Regions from separate parts of the Psychromonas sp. genome, predicted to be linked through region 4. Evidence: predicted binding sites of a transcription regulator. Region 4 holds the regulator's gene; each other region holds the start of a gene.

Region 1 (3,196 bases), on a different contig from region 4:
AGGGCAGCCAAAGCTTTTAACTAAAAAAGTAATGGCTTTCCTCTTTTTCATAAAAAAAGACAGGGATGCATATTTATTCTCATAAAACCTCTACAGCCAGCTGTAAATGGCACTTAAATAACCCAGGAAAACTAGAGTCATCTCTTGCATTTTACATTAAAAATAAAAAGATAAGGCTCTCGTTCCTTATATGGATTGCAGGGTATAGAGCATGCTGATAAAGTACCCTGCTAAATTGCTTCGTATAATCCCAATGATATGGTTTGGGAGTTTCTACCAAGATCCTTAAATTCTTGATTATGAAGTCTGTAACTTTACGTACCTAAAATAAAGGTAGAGACTGATGAATTACTTTAACTTACCTAAGATCGATCTGCATTGCCATCTAGATGGTAGTGTCCGCCCGCAAACAATTATTGATCTCGCTCAGCAGCAAAATATTACCTTGCCGAGTGAAGATATTAATGAAATAAACACCTTAATGATTGCTCCTGAAACCTGTCTAAACTTAGATGAATATCTGAAGCGATTCGAACTGCCGCTATCAGTAATGCAGATTGCAGAGGGTATCGAGCGTATCTCATTTGAGCTATTTGAAGACGCGGCTAAAGAGAACGTTAAATATTTAGAAGTTCGTTTTGGTCCTCTACTGCACCTTGAACAAGGTCTGACTCTCGATCAGATTATCGGCAGTGCAGTAAAAGGGATGAAGCGAGCTGAAAAACTATACGATATCAAAGGTAACTACATTCTATCGTTACTAAGACATATGCCTAAAGAAGGTATTAAAGGTGTTGTTGACGCAGGTGCAAAATATCTTAATAACGGTGTTGTTGCTTTTGATTTAGCAGGTGGTGAACTACCGGGGTTCTGCGAAGAATTCGTACCTTATGCGCAATATGCTGCAGAGAAAGGTTACCGAATTACCATTCATGCTGGTGAGCAAGGCTCCGGCCAGAACGTATATGATGCAGTATCGCTACTGGGTGCTGAACGAGTTGGACACGGTATCCATATTAAAGGGCACGCGCCAGCCTATGATCTGGTCAAAAGCAAAGCGGTTGCTTTGGAAACCTGCCCGAGCAGTAACGTACAGACCAAAGCTGTGGACAACCTTAGCAGCCATCCGATAAAAGAATTTTATCAGGACGGTGTGCTTATCACTATTAATACTGATAATCGTACCGTTTCTAATACCACCATGACCGATGAAGTGCGTAAAGTTATGGAAGAGTTCAAGTTGAGCCGTGAAGATTACTTTAATATCTATAAGATAAGCGTTGCACACTCATTCGCCAGCGAGTCAGTGAAACAGCACTTACTGCAGTACGCTGAGTAACCTTAATCACGCTAATCCTGAAATACTAGCTACTGTTTGGATTGCTAGAAAATAAAGGAAGCCAGCAGTTAATTTATTTAACAGCTGGCTTTTTTATATCTGTTTCTATCTTGCTACATATTTAGCCAGCTTTTCCCGCAAGCCTGCTAATCTAAAACATAATCTGTGGTAATAATTTCAAGAACATGACCATTCGGATCTTCAAAATATAATCTCCGACCATCATAAAGTCTATTGATAGAACTGTCGCACCACCAAGAGTGCTAGCATAATCGTCCAAATAACAAACATTTCCACATTTAATATTTGCTTAACACTCTATTTAACAGCCTAATTGATATTAGATCGCAACCTGCCATTGACTTGGACGTCTAGACGTCCTAGTATCGTTTTGTTGTTTACGTTTTAATGCTCGCTTTGCCTACAGTGCAGACAGAACAATAACGTACTCTTAATTAAATTCAGGAAATTTGATGATAGAAATAAGAAATGTTAATAAGGTGTTTTATCAAGGTGAGCGAGCTATCAATGCGCTCAGTGATATCAACCTTAATATAACTCAAGGTTGCATATACGGTGTTATCGGCTCTTCGGGAGCGGGTAAAAGTACCTTAATTCGTTGTGTTAATTTATTAGAGCGCCCGAGCAGCGGTAATATCATTGTTGATGGTATTGATCTGACTTTGCTTTCAAATCAAGAATTAACATTAACTCGCCGTAAGATTGGCATGATCTTCCAACACTTTAACCTGCTCTCATCACGCACTGTTTTTGACAATATCGGCCTGCCTCTAGAACTGGCTGGTATGAATAAAAAAGCCATAAAACTTAAAGTTGATGGTTTATTAGAGCTTGTCGGACTGAGTGATAAAAGTGATAGCTACCCTGCTAATTTAAGTGGTGGACAAAAACAACGTGTTGCGATTGCCCGCGCATTGGCTTCCGATCCAAAAGTATTATTGTGCGATGAAGCAACCAGTGCGTTAGATCCGGCCACCACACTATCAATTTTAGAACTGCTGCGAAAGATCAACCAGGAGCTAAACTTAACCATTTTGTTAATCACGCATGAAATGGCGGTGGTAAAAGGTATCTGTTCTGAAGTCGCTATTATTGGTGATGGTAAATTAGTTGAACAAGGTCGAGTCGGTGATATTTTTGCCCACCCTAAAACTGCATTAGCACGTCAGTTTATTCGCTCGACATTAGATCTCTCTATTCCCGAAGATTACCGCAGCCGTTTATTAACGGAACATGTCGACAACAGTTATCCGCTAATACGTTTGGAATTTACCGGAGCTTCGGTTGATGCACCTTTAATCAGCCAAGTTGCACGAGAGTTTAATATCGATATCAGTATTCTTAGTTCGAATATGGACTATGTGGGTGGGGTTAAATTTGGCCTGATGTTAGCTGAGTTTTTTGGAGCAGAAGACGCTGCACAGCAAGCTATCGCTTTTCTAAAAGAACATAAAGTCGAAATAGAGGTGTTAGGTTATGTCGCTTGATTCAATTTTCAGTTGGTGGGGAAACAATGAACGCCTTATCGCTTTATTAGTCGATGCATTAGGGCAAACATTAGCAATGGTTTTTGCTTCAGGTTTTATCGGCTTTATTTTCGGTATTCCATTGGGGGTTTTATTACACCTGAGTAAAAAATCAGGTTTACTTGAAAATCATGCTTTAAATAAAACACTGGGTATCGTGGTTAATATTGGCCGCTCAATTCCATTTATTATTCTCTTGGTTGCGATTATACCCTTTACACGTTTTATCGTCGGAAGTTCAATTGGCACCGCAGCGGCAATTGTCCCGCTAACGATTGCTGCGATTCCGTTTATCGCACGTCTTGTTGAA
Region 2 (3,196 bases), on a different contig from region 4:
CTTTTGTCTTAAAAGAACATTGTAATGTCATCACAGTAAACAGCATTTATAGCTTTTTTGCTTTGTTGATCTTTCGCCATCCTTCTGCGTTTGTACTCCTTTAACCTAAATAAACATAAACGAATACAAAATACGTGTTTATCCATGAAACAGATTTAAAACACAAAGATCAATAACAACTCGATACTCACAATAAAACTAAAACATATTTACCTTATGATCGACTATCACGTTACAAAAAACGACAAATAAAGGGCCAATTCAGTTGGCGGTGAGTTGCTTAGAATCGCATACTCCTAAAATTTATTCTCGTTTTTAACAAACAGATATGAAGTAATAATATTTATTCCCTCCATGTTAGTGACAAAATCTACAACCAGCGTTTTATTTCTACTTTTTTATGTTCTACTTTCTTTCTACTTGTAAAAAGTCCGAAATAAAAAGATCTTTCCCGAGTGCCCGCTGGGCTATGAGTTACAATAAGCAACTCCTAGTTGGGTCTTGATCTTACTAAAAACCGATATGAAGTAATAACTTCTCCTCCATGCTGTTTTTAAGATTATCAACAAATAACTCACACTGACAAAATTACTATTTAGTAGATGAAGCTACTTACCTGTCTCGCTTCCTAACTTGTCAATTGCCTTATCTAAACTGGCTTGTAATCATTCGTTGCGCCAGATACTAACTAATTTCCCTCCAACTCATTAACTATATTAAGTGTAGATCCGATTAGCTACATTGCCACCTCTATCAAACGTTTTTAACGCGATTTTCTAACTCCGTCACACTTTTATTTGAAGGTTATTTTAGCTCTGATAAATCATATGGTGTCACTTGGTAAACACAGTAATTTAACCAGTTGCTATACAGCAAGTTGCCGTGACTACGCCAAGTTGCACGTGGCATTTCGTTTTCATCATCATTCGGGTAATAATTAACCGGCAAAGTCGGCTCTAACCCCTCGTCAAGATCGCGCAGGTACTCATTATTTAGCGTATTTGCATCATACTCCGGATGCCCTGTAACAAATACCTGACGGCAATCAGGGCTAGCAGCCAGATAAATACCGGCATCAGGTGCATCAGCAAAAATAGTTAAATCACTATTTTCTAATATGTATTGTGAATCAAACTCAGCAAAACGTGACAATGGCGCCCAAAATTGATCATCAAACCCACGTACTAACGGGTGGTGGTGATTATAGGTCGTATGCTGATAAATCCCCAAAAGTTTACATTCACGCGTCACTTTATCGAGATCGTATAAATATTTAAAAGCAGCCTGTGCCGCCCAACATAAAAACAGCGTAGAGGTAACATTATGACGAGACCACTCTACGATTTCAGTAAATTTATCCCAGTAATAAACATCTTCAAAAGGAATTGTACCCAATGGCGCCCCGGTGATAATAAAACCATCCCATTTTTGATCTTTAACACGTTCGAAATCGCCATAAAACTTATCTAAGTGCTCTTGCGGGGTATTTCGAGAAGCACGTGCATCTACGCGTAATAATTCAACATCAACCTGCAGCGGTGTATTAGAAAGCAAACGCATTAATTGCGTTTCTGTTTCAATTTTTTTAGGCATTAAATTCAAAATTAATACACGCAGAGGTCGAATATGTTGATGACTGGCGCGTGATTCAGACATAGTAAAAATATTTTCAGACTTTAAAATGCCGGCAGCAGGCAGATCATCAGGGATACGAATAGGCATAACAAAACTCCATATTAAATATTTCATTCATTTAGACATCTAGAAGTCTAACCTAAATTCAGCAAGACAACAAAACTTTCGATTAGATGCTAATATCAATGAAATTTTTTATTAATGGATTGAAAATGTTTAATATTATTCAAGCGGATTTAACACAAGCTGAACATGCGCAGGCTTACCTGAAATTAATGTCAGATTACGCATGTGATCCTATGGGCGGGGGTGAAGATATTTCTGATTTTGCCAAACAGAATCTTGTTGAGGCTTTATTAAAACGTAATGATGTTTTTATCGTTATAGTTTTTGCAGATAAACAACCCGTTGCACTTCTAACGGCTATAGAAGGATTTTCAACATTTGCCTGTAAACCTTTATTAAATATTCATGATGTTATGGTATCTAAAGAGTTTCGTGGTCAGGGATTAACAAGTTTATTGTTTGCAGAAATTGAAAAGATTGCGCTATCCAGAGATTGCTGCAAAATCACCCTGGAAGTATTAGAAGGCAATAAGATAGCCAAAAATGCCTACCGAAAACAAGGTTTTTCCGGTTACCAGCTCGATCCTGAATTCGGCAATGCAATATTCTGGACTAAATCGTTAAAGGATTAACAGCTCTTTTTTATTAAGCTGCTTATAAATCCAGGCAAGCGTCAACCCACGGGAAAGCATAAAGGCATTCATCGCTATCCATAACGCATGATTGCCTTCTCCAGAAAAGAACAGCCAAACCGGGAAATACACCAGACAGAGCGAAAAAATCATACTATTGCGCATCTCTTTCGCACGTGTCATACCAATAAAAACACCATCAAAAACAAAACCAAGCATAGAGGTAAGCGGAATTAGAATCAGCCAGGGTAAATAGCGAGTTGCCTCAACTTGTACGCTACTGATAGATGTAATCTGGTTAATAATCCATTGCCCATAAAAATAAAATAACAGCAACTGTATAAGGCTAAAAATAAACGCCCAAAACAGCGTTACATTAATGCTCTCTTTTAATTTACTTAAACAGCGATTGCCAATATTTTTCCCCACTAAGGCTTCCACAGCATAAGCAAGACCATCCATAGAGAAAGAGATCAGCAATAAAAAGTGCATCAACACTGAATTAGCAGAAACCACATCATCACCAAGTTTTACCCCCTGCATGGTCATAAATGCATAAGTAACCTGCAGACATAAGGTGCGGATAAAAATATCGCGGTTTAATGCGATAAAAGAGTTTAGGGAATGAAGGTCAATCAGTTGCTTTAACAACCTTGTAAAGTCGCCTGTTTGATAGAAGGGCTTGATCATCTTAGAGACTGCAAATAAGCCGCAGATTAAAGCGATGTAATCAGCAGATAACGACGCCCACGCCACACCTGCAACTTGCCATTGAAAAACGACTACAAAAAGCACACTTAAGAATATATTTACTAAGTTGGTAATAATCAGCAGAAACATCGGTACTTTGGCATTTTGCATAC
Region 3 (3,196 bases), on a different contig from region 4:
TTTTCTGTTTTTTAGGCACCTCTTTAGAAAGAGGCAAACTCACTTTCATCGCATTTACAGGGCGATTGTAAACATGGAACTCATAATGCAGGTGCGGTCCAGTAGAGCGCCCCGTATTACCTGTTTTGCCAATTAAGTGTCCCATCTTAATGCGCTGCCCTTTACGAACATAAATTTTGCTTAGATGTAAAAAACGTGTGGTGTATTTTCGCCCATGTTTAATAACAATATAGTTGCCCGCAGCAGGGTGATAACCTGCACGAACAACAAGACCATCACCAACAGAATAGACTTTTGTCCCCGTAGGTGTAGCAAAATCAGTACCATTATGCGGGCGAATTTTTTTAGTTACCGGATGTAATCTCCTAGGATTAAAACGGGAGCTGATACGGTATTTTCGATTAAGTGGAGAGCGTCGGTAAGCTTTATTTAAACCCAGACCATCTTGAGCATAATAACGTCCATCTTCATGCAGAAATGCCGTATAGTTTTGTCGACGTGTTTTAATCAAGACAGCTAACACTTCACTATCAAAACTGTATTGACCATCAATATACTGCTTAGAAACTAAAGCGTGGAAGGTATCCCCGGGCCGAAGTTGACGATTAAAATCAAACTTCTCATGCAGAGCACCTGAAATCTGTTGAATCTGCCCTGCTGATAGACCAGATTGTTTGGCATTAATATAAAAACTGCCAGTAATACTGCCTTGAAATAAGCTATTACGCCACTCACCTTTTTTGGTTTCTAATAAAGAAACATATTCACCATCTTTTAGGGTGAAAGTTAAGGTGTTGGCAAGGTCGATAACCACTTTTAAAGCGAGTAATTTATTTTCAGGGTTAATTAATAGCTTAACTTGTTGTTCTGGTAGCAAATTACCTAAACGAAGATATTGTTTATCCACTTCTAACAGCTCTTGCAATAACGCCGCTGACAAGCCTTCTTTTTGAAAAATACCGCTTAATGTATCGCCCGCTTTAATTTCAATCTGCACTTCCCGGTTTCCAGAAAAATCAGGAAATACTTTTCCATATTCCTCTTTAACTGCAGAAATAGGCTCTGCCATTGCATAATCATCAGGCGTAACGACAGCTGCAGGGAGCACTAATTGGCGTTTAATTGTTTTTTTGCTTAACTCTTGACTGGGGATAAATGAGATCACCAGTAAAAAAACAAATAAAAGAATTAATGCAAAAAAGTGTTTGCGGGGAAGATTATTAATAAATGAAACAAACGTTTTTAACAACGTCTTTAAACGAATCAGCAATAACATAATAAAACTCAATACAATAATCAGAAGAGCGGTTGATGAAACCAGAGATTTAAAGCGGCTCAAGTATATCTTAAATTTTTAACTTGTTTTATAAAAAGTAATACACTTATTTATTAAAAATATACGGCTCTTTATCTATGCGAATTTACAACAAATAATTCCTAAACTCTTTTACAAGTAAATAATAGGGTGTTTTCCATCACAAAAAAATGTAAGATAGACGTCTAGATGTAAAAACATCTAAATAAATTTAAGCTAATATTATTTCAGGAGCTCACATGTCACGTGACTTATTTACTTCAGAGTCAGTATCTGAAGGTCATCCAGATAAAATCGCCGATCAAATCTCTGATGCGGTGCTTGATGCAATTTTAAAACAAGATAAAAAAGCACGTGTTGCTTGTGAGACTTATGTAAAAACCGGCATGGTAATGGTTGGTGGTGAAATCACTACTGATGCATGGGTTGATATCGAAGAGATCACTCGTGAAACAGTGCGCAATATCGGTTACACCAGTTCAGAGATGGGCTTTGATGCCGACTCGTGTGCTGTATTGAATACCATTGGTAAACAGTCTCCTGATATTAATCAAGGTGTTGACCGAAGCGATCCACACGCACAAGGTGCTGGTGATCAAGGTTTAATGTTTGGTTATGCAACCAATGAAACAGATGTTTTCATGCCTGCGCCAATTACTTACGCACATCGCCTGGTAAAACGTCAAGCTGATATGCGTAAAAAGAAAATCCTGCCTTGGTTACGCCCTGATGCAAAAAGCCAAGTAACTTTTGCATACGATCAAGGTAAAATTGTTGGTATTGATGCAGTTGTACTTTCAACGCAACATTCTGAAGATATTAAACAAGATGATTTAATTGAAGCGGTAATGGAAGAGATTATCAAACCGGTATTACCAGCAGAATTACTGACAGAACGCACTAAATACTTCGTTAACCCGACAGGCCGTTTTGTTATCGGCGGTCCAATGGGCGATTGTGGTTTAACTGGCCGTAAAATCATTGTTGATACATACGGCGGTACAGCACGTCACGGTGGTGGTGCCTTCTCTGGTAAAGATCCTTCAAAAGTTGACCGTAGTGCAGCCTATGCAGCCCGTTACGTAGCAAAAAACATTGTAGCAGCCGGCCTTGCAGATCGTTGTGAGATCCAAGTATCTTACGCAATCGGTGTGGCAGAGCCTACATCAATCGGTGTTGAAACATTCGGCACGGAAAAAGTGCAAAAGGATTTAATCGTTCAATTAATACGTGAACATTTCGATCTGCGCCCTTACGGTTTAATCGAAATGTTAGATCTGATCCAGCCTATTTACCAATCAACAGCAGCTTACGGTCACTTTGGTCGTGAAGAGTTCCCTTGGGAAGCGCTGGATAAAGTTGAAGAGCTAAAAGCGGCTGCGTTTTAGTTTTACTTACAACTGAGCATGCTTAATAGCGAAGATAAAAAAGCACTCCAAGTCAAAGGTGAAGATTGTTTCATTTTGGCCGAGTGCTTTTTTGATCGTGCTTTTAAACGTCCCGATTACCTTTTTAATCAACGTGGTAAAAGTGCAGGCACAGCTCATCTGCAGCGCAATATCATCAAGTTTAATGCCACACTCTTTAAGCAAAACCGAGATGAATTCCTAAATCAAGTTGTAGCACATGAAGTAGCACATTTAATCGTTTTTCAGCAATATGGCAAGGTTCGCCCGCACGGTAAAGAGTGGCAACATGTTATGCACAATGTCTTTAACTGCCCGGCAAACACGACTCACTCACTAGATATCAGTGATGTGATAGGCAGACAGTTTAGCTATCAATGTTTATGCACGACACATCAACTAACGATACGTCGCCATAATAAGGTATTAAAGGGAGCTAAATACTTGTGTAAGGGCTGTAGAGGTGTGTTAAAGG
Region 4 (3,196 bases):
AAATCAAGTTGGCGATGTTTTCTCATATGGTGATAATAGCGAATGTTTAATCGGCAGCATTGATCTTATTTACCGAAACTCATGGAACGAAGTGCGTACATTGCATTTTGACAATAACTACGCAGTTGTTGATGCCCTGACAACTATTTTAGGAAAAATGCACCAAGATGCGCTCCCACCGGAGCAGATAGATATATTCTGTTATAGCCACCATTTTACACAACAGATTAAACAAGCTTTTGGTTCAAAACTAAATGAATACATACAGCTGCGTTTAGATTCAATTTCTCAGCGTTCTGTACAGACATTATGGACGGGTGGTCGAAAATTTGGTTTTTATTTCGAGCGCACAGGAGTTTCACTGCAGCATTTGGAAAGTACTGTTGATATTTATAGTCATATTTCTAAGAAGAAGCTATCCACCAGCGCGATTAATTTAAAAAACACTCACTTTGAACAGACCGCAGAGGTGATTGAATCACATATCAGTGAAGGACTTATCCAGTTCTTTTTTGAAAATTACTCTGGCGGTTTTAATGTTTATATTGCAAACGCAGATAATGAAGTAGAAACATTCCATAGTTTTGCCGGCAGCAAAGATGATTTGGTGCAGAACGTAAATCGCTTTTATGCATCAAACAACAGTGCGCCAAGCAACTTAGATGATCAAATCAACTTTAACCTGCCACAATTTTATGAAATTGAATCGACTGAAAATAACGAACTTCTTTTATCACCATTTAAAAGCACTACAAAAAACAACTAAACTGCTCAGGACTCTGGACGTAATCCTAAAGAGTGGCAGATCGCATAACTTAAATCACTGCGGTTTAATGTATAAAAGTGAAAATCCTTTACCCCTTCTTGACTTAATACCTTCACCATATCCATCGCAATAGTTGCACCAATTAAATTGCGAGTCATAGGATCACTCTCTGTCCCCTGATACAATTTATGCATCCAGTCAGGCACACCGACATTGGTCAGCCCTGCAAACTTAACCAAGGTTTTATAATTAGAAACAGGCAAAATACCAGGTACAAGATCACCATCAATACCTTGTTTAACACACTTATCACGAAAGCGTAAAAAGGTTTCCGCATCAAAAAAGAACTGCGTAATGGCACGATTTGCACCAGCTGCAAATTTTTCTTTCAACACATCTAAATCAAATTGTGCGCTACTCGCTTCCGGGTGTTTTTCAGGATAAGCGGCCACAGAGATATCAAAGTCCCCCTCCTCTTTTAACAAACGCACTAGGTCTGCCGCATACATATGGGGTTTCGAACCACCAGCAGGAATATCACCACGCAAAGCAACAATGCTACGAATATCATTGTCCCAATAGTCTCGAGCGATCTGACGTAATTCATCTTTATTGGCATCAATACAAGTCAAATGGGGAGCTGCAATCATGCCTGTTTTACTTTTGATATCTTTAATAATTTGATGGGTACGATCTCGCGTCCCAGAGTTTGCACCATAAGTAACCGACACAAACTTAGGTTTTAATGTTTTTAATCGTTCAATAGAATCCCATAAGGTTTGTTCCATACTCGGCGTCGCAGGAGGAAAAAACTCAAAAGAAACACCCACATCCTGTTTGATGTCTGCAATATTTTGGTTTAATTTTGCTAAATACTGCGCTGAAAAATAACTGTCTGTTTGCCCTTCACTATTCATAACCTGTTCCTTGTGCGTGTTTTTAGCCATCTAAACGTCTTTAATGGTCATTAATTTAATTTAATATGAACATTTGTCAACTTATTTAAATTAAAGTGAAAATAACTAAATCAAAAGTGAATTTGCTTCAACACAATTAGCTAGACTTCTAGCCATCTTGATGTGCGGATTGCTAACACAAACAACAAACGTTAAAATGTCCTTTCAAAAATTAGGGGGTAATAAACATGTCTACAAAATGGAACGGTGAATACATCAGCCCTTATGCTGAGCACGGTAAAAAAAGCGAACAAGTAAAAAAGGTAACTGTTTCAATCCCCACGAAAGTATTAAAAATACTTACCGATGAGCGTACTCGTCGCCAAGTAAAGAACTTGCGCCATGCAACCAATAGTGAGTTATTATGCGAAGCTTTTTTACACGCCTATACAGGCCAACCACTACCAGAAGATGAAGATCTGGATAAAAACCAAGTCGAAGCCATACCTGAAAATTTAAAGTAATAAAAAGCCCCTAACTTGTTTACCAAGCTAGGGGCTTTTTTAAAGGATTAATCAACAGGCTTGATTACTTATCCATATGAACATCCATTTGTGGGAATGGAATTTCAATACCTTCTTCATCAAGACCGTTTTTAATCGCTTCCATTAACTCAAAACGTATATCCCAGTACTGTTCGCTTTTAACCCATGGACGTACCACTAAGTTAACACTTGAATCGCCCAGCTCTGCAACAGCAATCTGCGGAGCAGGATCCGTTAATACCGAGCTGTTCGCTTTAACTACTTGCTCTAAAACCGCCTTGGTTTTTGCTAAATCGGCACTGTAACTGACGCCAATCGTAAGATCTATACGACGGGTTGCTTTACGGGAATAGTTGATGATATTACCGCCTAAAATCGCAGAATTCGGTACAACAACAAATTTGTTATCTATCGTTGTTAAAGTGGTAGCAAATATCTGTACCGATTCAACACTACCTGCAATCCCGGCTGCTTCTATATATTCCCCCGCTTTAAACGGACGTAATACAATAATCAAAACACCGGATGCAAAATTTGAAAGTGAACCTTGTAGCGCTAAACCAATGGCTAAACCCGCGGCACCAATTAAAGCGATAAATGATGTAGTTTGTACACCGATACGACTTAATGCTGCAATCACAACAAACGCGACGATCACATAGCGTGCCATAGATGCAACAAAATCCACTATGGTACTATCAAGTTTTCGTTTAGTTAATACTTTATGAAAACCGCCAGAGATTAGACGCGCCACAAATAGACCAATGAATAACGTTAAAATCGCAGCGGCTATATTCATCGCGTATTCAATCAGTAAACTTTGATTATTAGCAACCCATTCCAAGCTATTTCCTACCACATCGATACTATCTTCAAGACGTTCGCTAATCACTTCGATTGCTTTTTCTGGTGCAACATCTGTTGTTACGGCTTGAGAAACCGTAGCTTTATCTGACATAGTGAAGCTCCTTAATTATTAACTTTGTTTG

Evidence for each region. The regulator MetJ, encoded in region 4, represses methionine synthesis genes. The targets are predictions, from matches to a motif close to TAGACGTCTAGACGTCTA.
Region 1: a site for MetJ is predicted at 1,704-1,721, ahead of metN (methionine ABC transporter ATP-binding protein MetN). Genes of this name have one in related genera too.
Region 2: a site for MetJ is predicted at 1,755-1,772, ahead of metA (homoserine O-succinyltransferase MetA). Genes of this name have one in related genera too.
Region 3: a site for MetJ is predicted at 1,494-1,511, ahead of metK (methionine adenosyltransferase). Genes of this name have one in related genera too.

The regions. Positions count from the first base shown of each region.
Region 1 is NZ_CEZLMY010000037.1:15,072-18,267, forward strand. It holds purine riboswitch at 221-320, shown strand; gene add (adenosine deaminase) at 344-1,339, shown strand; gene metN (methionine ABC transporter ATP-binding protein MetN) at 1,813-2,847, shown strand; gene AC4GME_RS07380 (methionine ABC transporter permease) at 2,837-3,196, shown strand, end outside.
Region 2 is NZ_CEZLMY010000044.1:16,122-19,317, forward strand. It holds gene metA (homoserine O-succinyltransferase MetA) at 805-1,722, opposite strand; gene AC4GME_RS08220 (GNAT family N-acetyltransferase) at 1,848-2,333, shown strand; gene AC4GME_RS08225 (MATE family efflux transporter) at 2,322-3,196, opposite strand, start outside.
Region 3 is NZ_CEZLMY010000008.1:7,056-10,251, reverse strand. It holds gene AC4GME_RS02000 (peptidoglycan DD-metalloendopeptidase family protein) at 1-1,276, opposite strand, end outside; gene metK (methionine adenosyltransferase) at 1,555-2,703, shown strand; gene AC4GME_RS01990 (SprT family zinc-dependent metalloprotease) at 2,722-3,196, shown strand, end outside.
Region 4 is NZ_CEZLMY010000103.1:8,302-11,497, forward strand. It holds gene AC4GME_RS12825 (class I adenylate cyclase) at 1-766, shown strand, start outside; gene metF (methylenetetrahydrofolate reductase) at 772-1,683, opposite strand; gene metJ (met regulon transcriptional regulator MetJ) at 1,911-2,186, shown strand; gene AC4GME_RS12840 (mechanosensitive ion channel domain-containing protein) at 2,251-3,165, opposite strand; gene slmA (nucleoid occlusion factor SlmA) at 3,184-3,196, opposite strand, start outside.